Regions from separate parts of the Devosia sp. GW821-FHT12F11 genome, predicted to be linked through region 1. Evidence: riboswitches for the same ligand, from Rfam matches in the RefSeq annotation. Region 1 holds a riboswitch; the other holds the start of a gene.

The links. Region 1 has a riboswitch for cobalamin ahead of AC1ROK_RS09385 (CbtB domain-containing protein). Riboswitches for the same ligand answer to the same signal wherever they lie in the genome.
Region 2: linked by a shared signal. The riboswitch ahead of AC1ROK_RS01260 (HupE/UreJ family protein) and the one ahead of AC1ROK_RS09385 (CbtB domain-containing protein) in region 1 are both predicted to bind cobalamin.

What each region holds. Positions count from the first base shown of each region.
Region 1 covers NZ_JBXAPX010000002.1:778,585-785,983, reverse strand. Annotated here, with positions in the region: gene AC1ROK_RS09410 (NAD(P)/FAD-dependent oxidoreductase) at 1-569, shown strand, start outside; gene AC1ROK_RS09405 (DMT family protein) at 544-900, opposite strand; gene AC1ROK_RS09400 (FAD-dependent monooxygenase) at 970-2,163, opposite strand; gene AC1ROK_RS09395 (MarR family winged helix-turn-helix transcriptional regulator) at 2,231-2,710, shown strand; gene AC1ROK_RS09390 (hypothetical protein) at 2,791-3,390, shown strand; cobalamin riboswitch at 3,411-3,630, shown strand; gene AC1ROK_RS09385 (CbtB domain-containing protein) at 3,727-3,909, shown strand; gene AC1ROK_RS09380 (CbtA family protein) at 3,941-4,708, shown strand; gene cobW (cobalamin biosynthesis protein CobW) at 4,705-5,778, shown strand; gene cobN (cobaltochelatase subunit CobN) at 5,778-7,399, shown strand, end outside.
Region 2 covers NZ_JBXAPX010000001.1:251,486-258,884, forward strand. Annotated here, with positions in the region: gene AC1ROK_RS01250 (hypothetical protein) at 72-686, opposite strand; gene rplS (50S ribosomal protein L19) at 899-1,444, opposite strand; gene AC1ROK_RS01260 (HupE/UreJ family protein) at 1,752-2,336, opposite strand; cobalamin riboswitch at 2,397-2,597, opposite strand; gene AC1ROK_RS01265 (hypothetical protein) at 2,728-3,045, shown strand; gene AC1ROK_RS01270 (copper chaperone PCu(A)C domain-containing protein) at 3,110-4,093, shown strand; gene AC1ROK_RS01275 (SCO family protein) at 4,095-4,694, shown strand; gene trmD (tRNA (guanosine(37)-N1)-methyltransferase TrmD) at 4,695-5,375, opposite strand; gene rimM (ribosome maturation factor RimM) at 5,372-5,911, opposite strand; gene rpsP (30S ribosomal protein S16) at 5,915-6,307, opposite strand; gene ffh (signal recognition particle protein) at 6,350-7,399, opposite strand, start outside.

The DNA.
Region 1 (7,399 bases):
GCGGTATTCCCGGCATGGCGGAGTGCTGGGGCAAGACGGTGCTGCATTGCCCCTACTGCCACGGCTATGAGGTCGCCGATCACCGCCTCGGCCTGATGCTGCGCGAGGGCGATATCCCGCACCTCGCCCGCTTCTTTTCCGAGTGGACCAGCGACCTGACGCTGTTCGCCAACGGCGCCCCGGTCGATCCGATCGTCCGCACTGCGCTGGCCGATATGCGGGTGAAGCTGGTCGAGGAGGCGCTGGTGCGCTTCGATCACGACGGCGGCAAGCTGAACTCCGTTGTCACCACCGCGGGCTCGGTCGCACTCGACGCCATCTTCGCCCACGCGCCGATCCGGTTCGCGAGCAATCTCGGCATCCAGCTCGGCTGCGAAACCAAGGCCGGCATGGCAGGCGACTTCTTCGTCGTCGATCACCTGCAGCAGACCAGCATTCCCGGGGTCTATGCCGCGGGCGATGCGGCCAGACCAATGCACAATATCAGCTTTGCGGTCGCCGATGGGGCAGGGGCCGGCGTCTTCGCTCACCAGTCACTGGTCGCTACTTCAGCGGCCCCCGGAAGATGAAGAACGCTCCGGCAAAGATCAGCAGGAAGCCGACCGCGTGGTTCCAGGTCAGCTTCTCGCCGAGGACGAACACCGCGAAGCCGGCGAACACCGTGAGGCTGATCACCTCCTGGATGGTCTTGAGCTCCGCCGCGGTATAGGCGCCGTAGCCGATACGGTTGGCGGGCACCGCCAGCCAGTATTCCACCAGCGCGATGCCCCAGCTGACCATCACCGCCACCCACATCGCCATATGCGGGAACTTGAGGTGCCCATACCAGGCGACGGTCATGAACACGTTGGAGCCGATCAGGAGCAGGATCGGCATCACCGTCTGGAAGGTGAAGGGCATCGGGGCACCGGGGCGAATCAGTTGGCTTCGTCCATTGATCGCCGGGCCCTGTGTCGGCCGCAAGGCCGCTCAGTTCGGCCGGACCAGCGGGGTATCGTCGGCTCGGAAGGCGAACAAGTGCTCCTGCCCACGCTGGCCGAGCGGCACGAACAGCGGCAACACCAGGTCGCGCACTCGCCGCGCCAGCCAACCCTGCGCCTTCTTGGGCGTGCCACCCTGCCGGCCGAGCCGCACCGCCGCCTCCACGCGGTCGCGCCGCAATGCCTCGAAACGTCGAAAGGCGCTTTCCGGCGTCGCCTCCGCCTCGAGGCAGGCCGCCAGCACCAGCGCGTCCTCGAGCGCCATCGATGCGCCCTGGCCCGAATGCGGGGTCACCGCATGCGCCGCATCGCCGATCAGGATCACCCGCCCCCTCGACCAATAGGGCAGGCTCGGCACGTCGTAATCGGGATAGATCCGGCTCACCTGCGGCGCGGCAGCCGCGATGATCCGCCGGTTGACCGAGGGATCGCCGCGATGCAGCGCTTCGAAATACCCGGTCGCTGCCTGGCGATCGATCAGTTGCGCCTGCTTTTCGTCGGCGGGAAAGCTGTTGAACCAATAGACCGGGCCGCCCGGGTCCTTGATGTAGCCGAAGAACGCCCGTCGCCCGAAGGTCATCAACATCTGCCCGTTCGTCGGCGGCACCTCCGGCACATCGACGATGCCGCCGCTCCCCAGTAGCCCGTTATAGGCCGGTGACGGCAGCCCGGGCATGGCGAGGCCACGCACATTGGAGCGGAGGCCATCTGCCCCCACCAGCACGTCGAAACTGTGTGTCACGCCGTCAGCGGTCGTCGCCGCCACCTCGCCTTCCAGATTGGCGACCGCTATCACCGGCGTCTCGAACTGCATCGGCACCCCTGCGGCACGGGCTGCGCCGAGAAGGATCTCGCTCAGCGCGCCGCGCCGGATCGTCACCGAGGGGGCGCCGAACCGCGCCGTGTGGCGGGCATAGTCGACCGTGCCGAGCGCCTTGCCGTGTTCGTTGTGGAGGACAATGGCGCGCGTTTCGACCCCGTGCCGCAGCGCCTCCGTCGCAAGGCCAAAGCCGCGCAGCGCGTTCATGCCGTTGGGCGCCAGCGTCAGGAAAATCCCCTCGTCGATCACCTGCTTTTCGCTGCGCTTCTCGAAGACAACGGGGGCGAAGCCGCGCCTGACCAGCGCCAGGGCCAGGCCGAGGCCGGCGGAACCTGCGCCAACGATACCGATGCGTGCTTTCATTCTTGCCTCACCTGCGCGACGCCGCATATCATGCGCCCGTCGTATTATTCGATGAGTAGATAATTAGATGGTCGAAATAAATTCGTCAAGCGATGCAAAGGCCGAGCTCGTGCAGCGGCTCGGCACGCTCATCGTGCGCTGGCAGGAGGCGACGCAGCGTTATGACGAGGAGGTGGGAGCAATCTTCCAGCTCGGCCCGGCCGAACGGCTGTGCCTCAGCTTCCTCACCAGCGGTCCGCAGACCGCCAGCGCCATCGCCCGCGCCACCCGTCTCACCCCGGCCGCCGTCACTTCGCTGATCGACCGGCTCGAGGCCCGTAACTTCGTCCGCCGCCAACCCGATCCGCATGACCGGCGCAAGGTGCTGGTGGAACTCGCCGAGGCCACTGCCGCCGTCATCGAGAAGGCCTACGCCCCGATGGCGATCGCTGGCGCCGAAGCGCTGGGCAAGCGCAGCCTCGACGAGCTGCGCCTCCTCACCGAGGTGATCGTGGAGGTCCTCGCGATCCAGAACCAGATGACCGAACGGCTGCAGTCGGGTGGATGACCCTGCGCCCAGCTTCCGCCGCAAGGCCTGCCCAGACTCACTGGGCTCAGCTAGATTCGGCGGGTCAACGGAGGTCGACAATGCGCGCGCTGGTCCTGTTTCCCCTGTTGCTGCTGGCGGCGCCCGCCCTGGCCGCCGACATCGTCTGTGAGGGTCCTTTCGCCGCTGACAGCTCCGAAGCGCGGCTGATCGAGGCCTTCGGCAAGGACAATGTGGTGACTGGCGACGTCCCGGGCCCCGAGGGCTCCACCGTGCTCGCCACCACCATCTTCCCCAACGATCCCACCAAGACCATCGAGTTCGGCTGGTGGGACGAGGAGAAGCACGAGCGCGTCGCCTATTTCACCGTGCCGCCGGGAGACACCGCGCCGGGCGGGCTCAGGAAGGGGCTCACCGTCAAAGAGGTCGAGGCGTTGAATGGCGGGCCGTTCCAGCTCTACGGCTTCTTCTGGGATTATGGTGGCGCCGCCATCTTCGAGGGCGGCAAGCTCGCCCCGCCGGAAGGTGGTTGCTCGGTCAGCGTTCGCTTCGCCGTCGGCGATTATCCGGCCGATCTCAATGTCGATGCCATCTCCGGCGACATGCAGATCTCGTCGAGCGAGCCACTGCTCGAGAAGGTCGATGCGCGCGTCGACACTGTCACCGTCGGCTATCCCGATTCCGCTGCGGCGGAAGATTGACCGCGCCCCCTCCCGCGGCGTAACCATAGCCCCACGTTGGTTCCTCAAACCCGTTCGGGCGAGGGGATCAAAAGGGAACACGGTGCGGCGTACCCATCAGGGACCAAATCCGTGGCTGCCCCCGCAACTGTAAGTGGCGAGTGCCTCCGACTATGCCACTGACATCCCTCGGGATGTTGGGAAGGCCGGAGACCACGGTGACCCGCGAGTCAGGAGACCTGCCAGCGTCCGGGAGTGTTTCGGGAAAAGTTGTGAGACTTTTCCGGTTCAAAACGCGACCCCCGGAAAGAGCTCGGGCGATGCGCCCACTTTCATCCGCACGGAGGGTGCAGGCATATGAATACTCAGGTCCAGACGGCGTCGGTCGTCCGTCTTTCTGTCTCGCAGCGGCTCATCGCAGGTGTGCTGGCGTTGTTTATCGGCTTCGTCCTTGTCGGCGGCGTCGGTTTTGCCAGCGACATGGCCATCCACAATGGTGCGCACGATACGCGCCATGCGCTTGGCTTCCCCTGCCATTGAGCTGACTCAGCTCTAAGCACACGAGACATCGATGAAACTCTTCCAGCGAATCTTTTTCGCTGCGGTCCTTGCCGGACTCGCAGCCGGCTTGGCCATGAGCGCCGTGCAGCAATGGCGCGTCGCACCACTGATCCTCGCCGCCGAGGTTTACGAGAACGCCGCCCCCGAGGCGTCGGCCGTCGCCGAGCACAGCCACGAGGCCGGCACCGCAGAGCATTCTCATGCCGAAGCCGCACCCGCCCACGAGCATGACGAAGACGCTTGGGCCCCGCAGGATGGCGCCGAGCGCATCGCCTACACCGTGCTGGCCAACCTCCTCGGCTGCATCGGCTTCGCCTTCCTGCTCGCTGCCGTCTCCGTCTTCTCGGGTATCGAGATCACTGCCCGCAACGGCGTGATCTGGGGGCTCGGCGGCTTCATCGCCCTGCAGCTCGCTCCAGCCCTCGGCCTGCCGCCTGAACTCCCGGGCATGCCCGCCGCCGATCTCGTCGCCCGCCAGGTCTGGTGGGTCGGCACGGCGCTCGCCACCGGTGCCGGCATCCTCGCCATCGCCAAACTCCGCAACTGGACCGGCATCGTCATTGCTGCCGTGCTGATCCTCGCGCCGCACGTCATCGGCGCGCCGCCGCTCTTGGGCGAGCACGCCAGCGCCGTCCCCGCCAACCTCGCCACATCATTCGCCGCGGCGACCCTCGCCACCGGTGCGCTGTTCTGGCTGATCGTCGGCCCGCTGTTCGGCTGGCTCAACGAGCGCTTCGCCCGATCTTCTGCCTTCGCCCTGAAAGGTGCCCACGCATGAGCACGACCGAACTCGCCAGTTCAAAGATCCCCGTCACCGTCATCACCGGCTTCCTCGGCGCCGGCAAGACCACCCTGGTCCGGCACCTGCTCGCCCATGCCAAGGGCAAGCGCATCGCGCTGATCATCAACGAGTTCGGCGAACTCGGCGTCGACAAGGAAATCCTCGCCGGCTGCGGCGACGAGACCTGCCGCGAAGAGGATATGATCGAGCTGAGCAACGGCTGCATCTGCTGCACTGTCGCCGACGAGTTCATCCCCACCATGCAGGCGCTGCTCGAGCGTGACGATCGCCCCGACCACATCGTCATCGAAACCTCCGGCCTCGCTTTGCCGCAGCCGCTGATCCGCGCCTTCAACTGGCCCGAGATCAAGTCCGAGGTGACCATCGACGGCGTCGTCACCGTCGCCGACGCGGCGGCGCTCAGCGAAGGCCGCTTCGCCAATGACGAACAGGCGGTCGATGCGCTCCGTTCCGCCGACGCCATGCTCGACCACGAGACGCCGCTCGGCGAGCTGTTCGAGGATCAGCTGATCGCCGCCGACATGGTGATCCTCAACAAGGCCGACCTGGTCTCCGACGCCCAGCTCGACACCATCGAAGCCCACCTCAAGGCCGAGATGCGTCCGGGCACCGGCGTGGTCCGCGCCCGCAACGGCCATGTCGATGTCGCGGCGCTCCTTGGCATGGGGCTCTCGACCGAAGACAACCTCGCCGGACGCGAGAGCCACCACGAGCTCGAGCACGGTGGCGAAGGCCACGAGCACGACGACTTCGATTCCTTCTCGGTCACCCTCGGCGGCGTCACCAGCAAGGATCATCTGCTGGCGACCATCGAGCAGACCATCCGCGCCCACGATGTGCTCCGTCTGAAGGGCTTCGCGTCGCTCCCCGGCGCCCCGGCCCGTCTCGCCATCCAGGCGGTCGGTCCGCGCGTCACCGCCTATTTCGATCGGCCATGGAAAGCGGGCGAAGCCCGCCAGACCACCCTGGTGGTGATCGGGGAGAGCCCGCTCAACCGCGCCGCCATCACCGCTAGCCTCGAGCAGGCGGTGGCGGCCGCAGCCTGATGCATCTCCTCGCGGCGCAAGCCGGAGCGCTGCAGCAGGAGGGCGAGGCCATCGACCTCGCCCAGACGCCCGGGGATGTCGTCTTTGCTTCGGCGGCCGACAGCGAGCTGATGATGCTTGCCGCCGCGGCCGATCGGGCGGCAACATCCGACCTGCGCCTCGCCAACCTGCTGCGGTTGAGCCACAACCTGTCGGTCGATCTGTGGCTCGACCAGACCGTGCAGCGCGCCCGGCTGGTGGTGGTCCGCCTGCTCGGCGGCCCGGCCTATTGGCAATACGGCGTCGATGAGCTCACCGCGCTGGCGTTGAGCGGCAAGATCCGGCTGGCGCTGCTCCCCGGCGACGCCAACCTCGATCCGATCCTGCAGCAACGCTCGACCATCCACCCGGATGACTGGACGCGCCTCCACGCCCTCTTCACCGCCGGCGGTCCCGAAAACGCCGACACGCTGCTGCAGGCTTTCGCACAACTGGCGCAATCGTCACCCTCCCCCTCGCGGGGAGGGATCAAGGGTGGGGGGAGCCCCACGCTCGAGCAGAGCAGCTCGGTCCCCAAACCCTTCCACCGTTTCGGCCTTTGGCATCCGGCCCACGGTATGCTTGACGCGCTGCCGGCCTCGCCGCACCCCAACGTGCCCATCCTGTTCTACCGCGCCGCCCTCGAAGGCGCCGGCACCGCAACGCTCGAAGCGCTGATCGCCGAGCTCGAAGCGCAATCGCTCAACCCCGTCCCGATCGTCGTCTCGACGCTGAAGGAGGGCGCCTGTATCCGCTTCGTTCAGGCCGCCTTTGACCTCCATCCGCCGAGCGTCATCCTCAACCTCACCGGCTTCGCCCTTGGCCTCGATGGCCTCGACGACAAGCAGAACCCCTTCGCCGGCACCGATGCCCCGGTGATTCAGCTGCTGCAGGGCGGTCGCCCCGAGGCGCAGTGGGCCGCCGATATCCAGGGCCTCACCGCCAAGGACCTCGCCATGCAGGTGGTGCTGCCCGAGCTCGACGGCCGCATGGGCATGCTGCTGGTTGGCCACAAGCACGACGCGGTCTGGCACGAGCGCACGCAGTGCCCGCTCTCCGCCTATGCTCCCGACGCCGATGGCATCCGCCGCGCCGTCACTCTGGCGAAGAACTGGACCACCCTGCGCACTACCCCGCGTGCCGAACGCCGTGTCGGCCTCGTCATCGCCAACTACCCCATCCGCGACGGCAGGCTGGCCAACGGGGTGGGATATGACGCGCCGCAGTCGGCGGTGGAGATTTTGCGGGCGATTGCGGGGGCAGGGTATGTGGCCTCCCCCCTCCCAACCTCCCCCGCAAGGGGGGAGGTGCCGACCGAGGTTGAGGCTCGATTCGCTCCAGAAGCACTGGCAGACACCTCCCCCCTTGTGGGGGAGGATGGGAGGGGGGTGGCCACAGGCAACGACCTGATCGAACTCCTGCAATCCGGCCCTACCAACGCTCATCCCGAGCGCGGGGAAGGCATCCGGTTTCCCGTGCATCGCTACCGCGAGCTGTTCGCCACGCTCCCGGCCAAGATCCAGTCCGAAGTCACCACCCGCTGGGGCGATGCTGCTGCCGATCCGTTCGTGCGGGGAGCCCACTTCCATCTCCCGGCGATACG
Region 2 (7,399 bases), on a different contig from region 1:
GCAGCTTGTGAGCGGAGCGAACTAGCGTAGCTCGGAGGGAGTGCGCCACTCGCGCAGACAGCGGCGCCTGGCTACTGCGCCACCAGTCCCTTCCACTGCTCCAGTTCGTCCAGCGTCTCGCCGGCCCCGGCCAGCGCGAACTGGTAGATATCGAAGCTGCCGACCATCACGCCGTAATAGCCCGGCCGCTCGCGCGCCTCGTGCTTGAGCCTGAGGATCAGGTCGCGGTCGCAGGCCGAGAGGTCGGCCCTGAGGTTGGCATCGCGCGCCTGGCGGACGGCGAAATCGAACGGCTCCCAGCCCCAGATGTCGCATTTCCAGGGGTTGCCGGCGTAATCGTTGAACTCGATGCCCCAATAGAGTCCGGCGCCGAGCGGGTGCGGCGCGACATAGTCGTTGAGGAAGCTCGCCTTGTGGAGCTGCAATCCCGCCCGATCGAACTGGATGGCGATATCGGCGGCGAGACCGGCCCATTCGGCCCAGCGTTCCGCCTCGCACGGCATGTGGATGTCGATATCGCGCCACACCATCAGGTCGTAGCCGGCACTGCCGGTCACCACCGCCTCGCCGAAACGGGCATTGAGCAGTTCGAGCAGGCCGGTTTCGACCAGCACGGTGCGGGCTTCCGCCCTGAGTTCCGCGGCGAGGTGCCGCCTCTCTTCCGCGTCCTGAAGAGCTGCGTCCATTCCAATTTCCCCATAGCGAGATCTTTGATCTCGCGTGCACAAAGACCGGAATACGGGGCATCCCAACCCCGGAATCAAAAGCCCGGCTCGTGAGCCGGGCTGAACTCTAGTCGCGCTCGTGCCCAAACTGTGGCACGGCTGGAGCGGGCGCAGGAAAAGTTGTGAGACTTTTCCGTTCGGCGCCCGCGACCACCTAGACGCGCTTCAACTGATTACTCAGCCTTGGGCTCGGTCGCGGCGGCTGCCTCGGCAGCAGCAGCGGCGGCGGCCTCGGCGGCGTCCTTCTCGGCGAGCTCCCGGGCCAGCGCCTCGGCGGCTGCGATCTTCTCGGCCTCGCGGGCGTTCTTGGCCTCGATGGCGGCTTCGCGCTCGCCGGCCTCGATCTTCTTGGTGCGGGCGCCCTGGTTCTCGAAAATACGGGCGGCCTTACCGCGACGATCGCGCAGGTAGTAGAGCTTGGCGCGACGGACCTTACCGCGCTTGATCACTTCGACGCGGTCGATATTGGGGGAGAGCACGGGGAACACGCGTTCCACGCCTTCGCCGTACGAAATCTTGCGCACGGTGAAGCTTTCCATGATGCCGGTGCCGGAGCGGGCGATGACGACGCCCTCATAGGCCTGCAGGCGTTCCTTGTCGCCTTCGCGGATCTTCACCCACACCTTGACGGTATCGCCGTGGGTAAATTCCGGATGGGCGCCCTTGGCGAGCAGCTTGTCGTGCTGCTCCTGATTGAGCTGTTCGATGATCTTGGACATCTGATGTTCCGTTCGTCTTTTTCAAAGGAGCGTTTCGCCGGCTTCACGCCGACCGCCCGGTCTTGGTTGCACGGATTTTTATGCATTATTGGCCGAGCCGAAGCTCAAGCGAGCGGGGCTATAAATCAAGAACGCCCGGGAGTCTAGGGTCAGCTCGTCTGGGGCTCGGTTCTAGGGTTTGCTCGACATCGCCGAAGCTGCCAGGTCATTCCCGCGCAAGCGGGAACCTCCGCTTGCGATGCTGGCCCCGGAAACGGCTATCCCCGCTTGCGCGGGGATGACCAGTTCCACTAGCGCTGCGAGAGGCTTAGAGCCAGCCGGCCAGCACGCCGATGCCGCCCAGCGCGAACACGCCGCCCGCCACCTGTGCAACGGTCTTGCCGTATTTGCCGACCAGCCTGGTCACGCCCATTGCCGCGCCGATGCCGGCTGCATGCAGTAGCGCCGTCGCCACGATAAAGCCCGCCGCATATTCGAAGCCCGAGGCATCGACCGGCATTTCGGCGCCATGCGCATGGCCGTGGAAGATCGCGAACACCCCGACCAGCGCCGAAGCCGCAACGACCGGCATCGGCCGGCCCAGCGCCGCGGCGCCGCCGATCACCACGCTCGACAGCGCAATGCCCAGTTCGACGAACGGCACGTCGATCTGGCCAAGGCCGAGCAGGAACCCGACCGCCATCATGGCCACGAAGCTCAGCGGCACCAGCCACAGCGCCTTGCCGCCCAGCACGTAGGCGAACACGCCCACGGCCACCATGGCGAGGATGTGGTCGATACCGCCGACCGGATGCATGAAGCCGTGGAGGAACCCCGAAGTATCGCCGTGCCCGGTATGGGCAAAGGCCGCCGTCGGAACGGCGATGAGCAGAAGGGCCAGAAGCGCGCGCATAAATATCTCCATCTCGGGACCCACCGTCCCGTAGCGTTTTTCATGTTCGATGGTCCCGGTTTGGGTCACCACCGGACGGCCGGTCTCCTGGCTCCGGGCACCTCTCACTCCACCTTCCCAGTCGCAAACCAGTGGCACGCTGAGTGAGAGTCAGGCCCGTTACAGTCGCGGGGGCGGCGCCGGCATCGGCCAATGGCCTACCGGCTTCCCGTTTCACGCCGCATCGTTCGAATGCAGCGCACCGTCGCCTTATCTCTGTCAGGTTCCACCGGTGAGTTCAATCGGCGGCCGCGCATTTGCCGCATGACGCAGTGCCCCCCGCTGCGCTAAAGGGTCTTGTCGTCCAACGGGGTCGTTGCCGGTGCTCAACGCGCGAAACATGGGAAGAGAGTTGCTGCACGCGCTTGTCGTGCTCGCTCTGGTTTTCCTCAGTTTCGCCCATGCCCCGGTGGTTGCTGCATCCGCCGGCCCCGACACCCTCACCGCCACGCTCGACATGAGCTATTGCGGCGACACCCCGGATGACCCCAAGGCGCACGCCCCCTGTCACGCCTGCCGCATTGGCGGCGCCGACCTGCCGCCGCCCTGCAACATCGCTATCCCGGTGGCAATGCTGGCAGATGTCGCCTATGGCGCCCTCCCCGCCTTGCACCTGCCGGCCGAGCCGCTCGGCACCGCCACCGCCCGCGGACCACCCGCCTCCGTCTGATCGATCGAACCCATTATCGATTGCCGCGCGCCAGCAACTGCCGCGGCCAACAGACGAGAGCTAGATGCACACCACGTCCCCTATCGCCGCATTCGCGGCTGCAACCCTCATGCTCGCGAGCCCGGCCTTCGCGCATGCGACGCTCACTCCGGCCAGCGCCGCCAACGGCGCCACCGTCAAGGTCGCCATCGCCATCCCGCATGGCTGCGACGGCGCCCCCACCGACACGGTCAGCGTCGTGCTGCCCGAGGGTTTCGTGTCGGCCAAGCCCATGGTGAAGGCCGGCTGGACGGTCGAGATCGCCAAAGGCGACTACCGGAACAGCTACCAGGTGCACGGCCAGCCGGTGACCTCCGGCGCCCTCGCGGTCACCTGGGCCGGCGGCTCGGTCCCCGATGACCAGTTCGATGAGTTCGCCATCCAGGGTTCGCTCCAGGGCTTTGACGCCGAGACCAGCCTGCCCTTCGTTGTGACGCAGAAATGCGGCGCCGCGTCCGTGGTCTGGGACCAGATCGCCGCCCCAGGCGAGAGTGCCCACGCCCTCGAGCATCCGGCTCCCACCCTCGCCGTCACCACGGCGGCTGCCGGCGAGCACGACCATGGCGCCATGAGCATGGCCGCTCCGGCCGCGGTCACCGTCGGCAATCTCGAGATCAGCGGCGGTTTTTCCCGCGCCACCCTCCCCAATGCGCCGGTCGGCGGCGGCTATCTCACCATCACCAACACGGGCGGCGAAGCCGATCGCCTGGTGAGCGCCGCCTCGCCGGTGGCCGGCGTGGTCCAGATCCATCAGATGAAGATGGAGGGCGACCTGATGAAGATGAACGAGGTGCCCGAAGGCGTCGAAATCCCGGCCGGCGAGACCGTCACCCTGGCGCCCGGCGGCCTCCACATCATGTTCATGCAGCTCACTGGGCCGCTGGTTGAGGGCACCACGATCCCGCTGACCCTCAGCTTCGAGAAAGCCGGCAGCGTCGAGGTGGAACTCAGCGTCGAGAGCCCGGCCGCCAAGGGTCCGGCCGAAGACCACTCGATGCACGGCGGCTGAGATGAACGCCTTTACCTCGCGACTGCGCCTCGCGCTCTGGGGTCTGGTGGCACTGGCGGCAGTAGCGGCAACGCTGCTGTTCTTCGTCACGCGCCCGACCCCTGAAAGCGGCGGCATCGGCGGCGGCAGCTATGCCCTCGTCGATCAACGCGGCAATCCGGTCGATCAGTCCATGCTGGTCGGCCAACCCTCGCTGCTGTTCTTCGGCTACACCCACTGCCCCGATGTCTGCCCGACCACCATGGGTGAGATGGCGGGCTGGTTCGCCGACCTCGGTGACGAGGCCGACACCCTGAAGGCCTTCTTCGTGACGGTCGATCCCGAGCGCGACACCCCCGAAATCCTCGATGGCTATGTCAGCTGGGTGTCCGACCGGGTCACCGGCGTCACCGGCAAGCCCGAAGAAGTCGCCAAGATGGTGAAGGCCTGGAAGGTGCTGGCCGAGAAGGTGCCGGGGCAAGGTTCGGATTACACCATGAACCACACCGCCTCGGTGTTCCTCGTCAATGCCGAGGGCGGTTTTGAAGGCACCATCGCCTACCAGGAAGCGACCTCGACGGCCCTCGCCAAGATCAGGAAGCTGCTCGGCAAGGCCGCCTGATCACTTCAGCAAATCCGGCCGGCGCGCCCGTGTGAGCTTCTCGCTCTCGGCGCGCCGCCACTTCTCGACCTTGCCGTGGTCGCCCGAGGTCAGCACGGCGGGAATCTCGCGCCCCTCGAACAGTTGCGGCCGGGTGTATTGCGGGTATTCCAAGAGCCCGTTCTCGAAACTCTCGTCGGCATGGCTTTCCGCCGCTCCCAGCACGCCGGGGAGCAGCCGCACCACCGCTTCGAGCAGCACCATGGCGGCGACTTCGCCGCCGGCCAGCACATAGTCGCCGATCGAGACTTCCTCGAGCCCACGCGCCTCGATCACCCGCTGGTCGATTCCCTCGAACCGCCCGCAGACGATCACCGCCCCCGGGCCCGCCGCGAGCTCGCGCACCCGCGCCTGGGTCAGCGGCGTGCCGCGCGGCGACATCAGTAGTCGCGGCCGGGCATCACCTTCTGGCGACACTGCATCGATCGCCTTGGCAAGGATATCGGGCTTCAGCACCATGCCGGCGCCGCCGCCCGACGGGGTATCGTCCACCGTCCGGTGCCGGTCGGTAGCAAAATCCCTCAGTTGCGTGGTCTCGAGGCGCCACAGCCCATCCGCCATGCCGCGGCCGATCACCGAGGCGCCGAGCGGCCCGGGAAACAGTTCCGGAAACAGTGTGATGATGTGAGCCGAAAAGCTCAATCGGGTTCTTCTTCGCCCGGTTCCGCCTCGATCGGCGGATCGATCAGGAGGTACCCTTCGGCGACCCGCACCTCCGGCACCACGGCCTTTGAGAACGGATAGAGATAGGTATCGCCCGAGCGGGGGTCGCGGATTTCGAGCAGGTCGCCGGCGCCGAAATTCGGCACCGCCATCACCTCGCCGATCTCCGAGCCGTCGGCCAGCCGGGCTTTCAGCCCGATCAGGTCGGCGTGGTAGAAATCGTCGTCGTCATCGGGGTCAGGCAGCAGCGCGCGGTCGACATAGAGCTCGACCCCGTTCAGCTTCTCCGCCGCGTTGCGGTCGTTGATCCCCTCGAGCCGCGCCACCAGCACATTGGTGGTGGTGCGAGCCGCGAGGATCTTGATCGTGAGGCCCGGCTTGTTGGTCGAAAGCGGGCCATAGGAAGCCAGCGCCAGCGGGTCCTCGGTAAAGGACTGGATACGCACTTCGCCCTTGATCCCATGGGCCGCGCCGATGCGGCCCATGAGGAGCTTGTTGTCGCCCGCTCGCGCCACGGCTTACTCGGACGCGGCTGCTTCGGCGGCCGGAGCCGGAGCGGCGTCAGCAGCGGCCTTGTCGGCGATCGCCTTGGCCTTGGCTTCGGCGCGCTCGGTCGCCTTCTTGCCCGGCACGGCCTTCTCGGGGTTGTTGCGCGCTTCGCGCTTCAAGAGGCCCGCGGCGTCGAAGAACCGCGCCACGCGGTCGGTCGGCTGGGCGCCGACGCTCAGCCAGTGCTGCACGCGCTCGGTCACGAGGGTGACGCGCTTGTCCTTGTCGGCGAGCTTGGGATCGTAGTTGCCGATCTTCTCGATGAAGCGGCCGTCACGCGGCGAACGGGCGTCGGCGACGACGACGTGGTAGTAGGGGCGCTTCTTGGTGCCGGCGCGGGCAAGGCGGAGTTTCAGCGACATTCTTCAGTCCTTCGTATGATCAGTCGTTAGCGGATATTCTGGTTACTTCTTCTTCGGCACGAAGCCGCCGCCGAGGCCGGGCAGGCCAGGGAAGCGCGGCGCGCCGCCAAGCCCGGGAAGCCCCGAGCCGGATTTGAGCAGCTGGCCGACATCGGTCGGCAGCTTGTTCTGGGTGAGTTGCTTGGGAGCTTCTGCTTGCTGCGGGATTGACGCCGGGTCGATGCCCATGCGCCGCGCCAGCTGCTCGAGTTCCTTGGGGTCCATGCTCGACGGGTCGGGCATATTGCCGAGCCCGGGCATCATGCCGCCCATCTTGCCGCCGAACATGCCGGCGAGCGAGCCCATGCCGCCCTTCGACACCTTCTTCATCATGTCCGCCATCTGGCGGTGCTGCTTCATCAGCTTGTTGACGTCTTCGACCTTGGTGCCCGAACCGTTGGCGATGCGGATGCGCCGCTTGGCGTTCAGCAGCTCCGGGTTCGCCCGCTCCGCCTTGGTCATCGAGTTGATGACGGCGATCTGCCGGTCGAACACCTTGTCATCGATATTGGCGCCCGCCATCGCCTTCTTCATCTGGTTCATGCCGGGCATCATGTTCATGAGCGAGCCCATGCCGCCCATCTTCTTCATCTGCAGCAACTGGTTGCGCAGGTCCTCGAGGTCGAAGGTGCCCTTCTTGAGCTTCTTGGCCATCTTGGCCGCGTCTTCGGCCGTGACGTTCTGTGCCGCTTTCTCGACCAGGCTGACGATGTCGCCCATGCCGAGGATACGGTCGGCGATGCGCGAGGGATGGAAGTCCTCGAGCGCATCCATCTTTTCGCCGGTACCGAGCAGCTTGATCGGCTTGCCCGTCGCCGCCCGCATCGACAGCGCCGCGCCGCCACGGCCATCGCCGTCGACACGGGTCAGAACGATACCGGTGATATCGACGCGCGCATCGAACGAGCGCGCCAGGTTCACCGCGTCCTGGCCGGTCAGCGAGTCAGCGACGAGCAGGATTTCGTGCGGATCGGTGGCGGCCTTCACCGCCGCCGTCTCTTCCATCAGCTCTTCATCGATATGCGTGCGACCCGCCGTATCGAGGATCAGCAC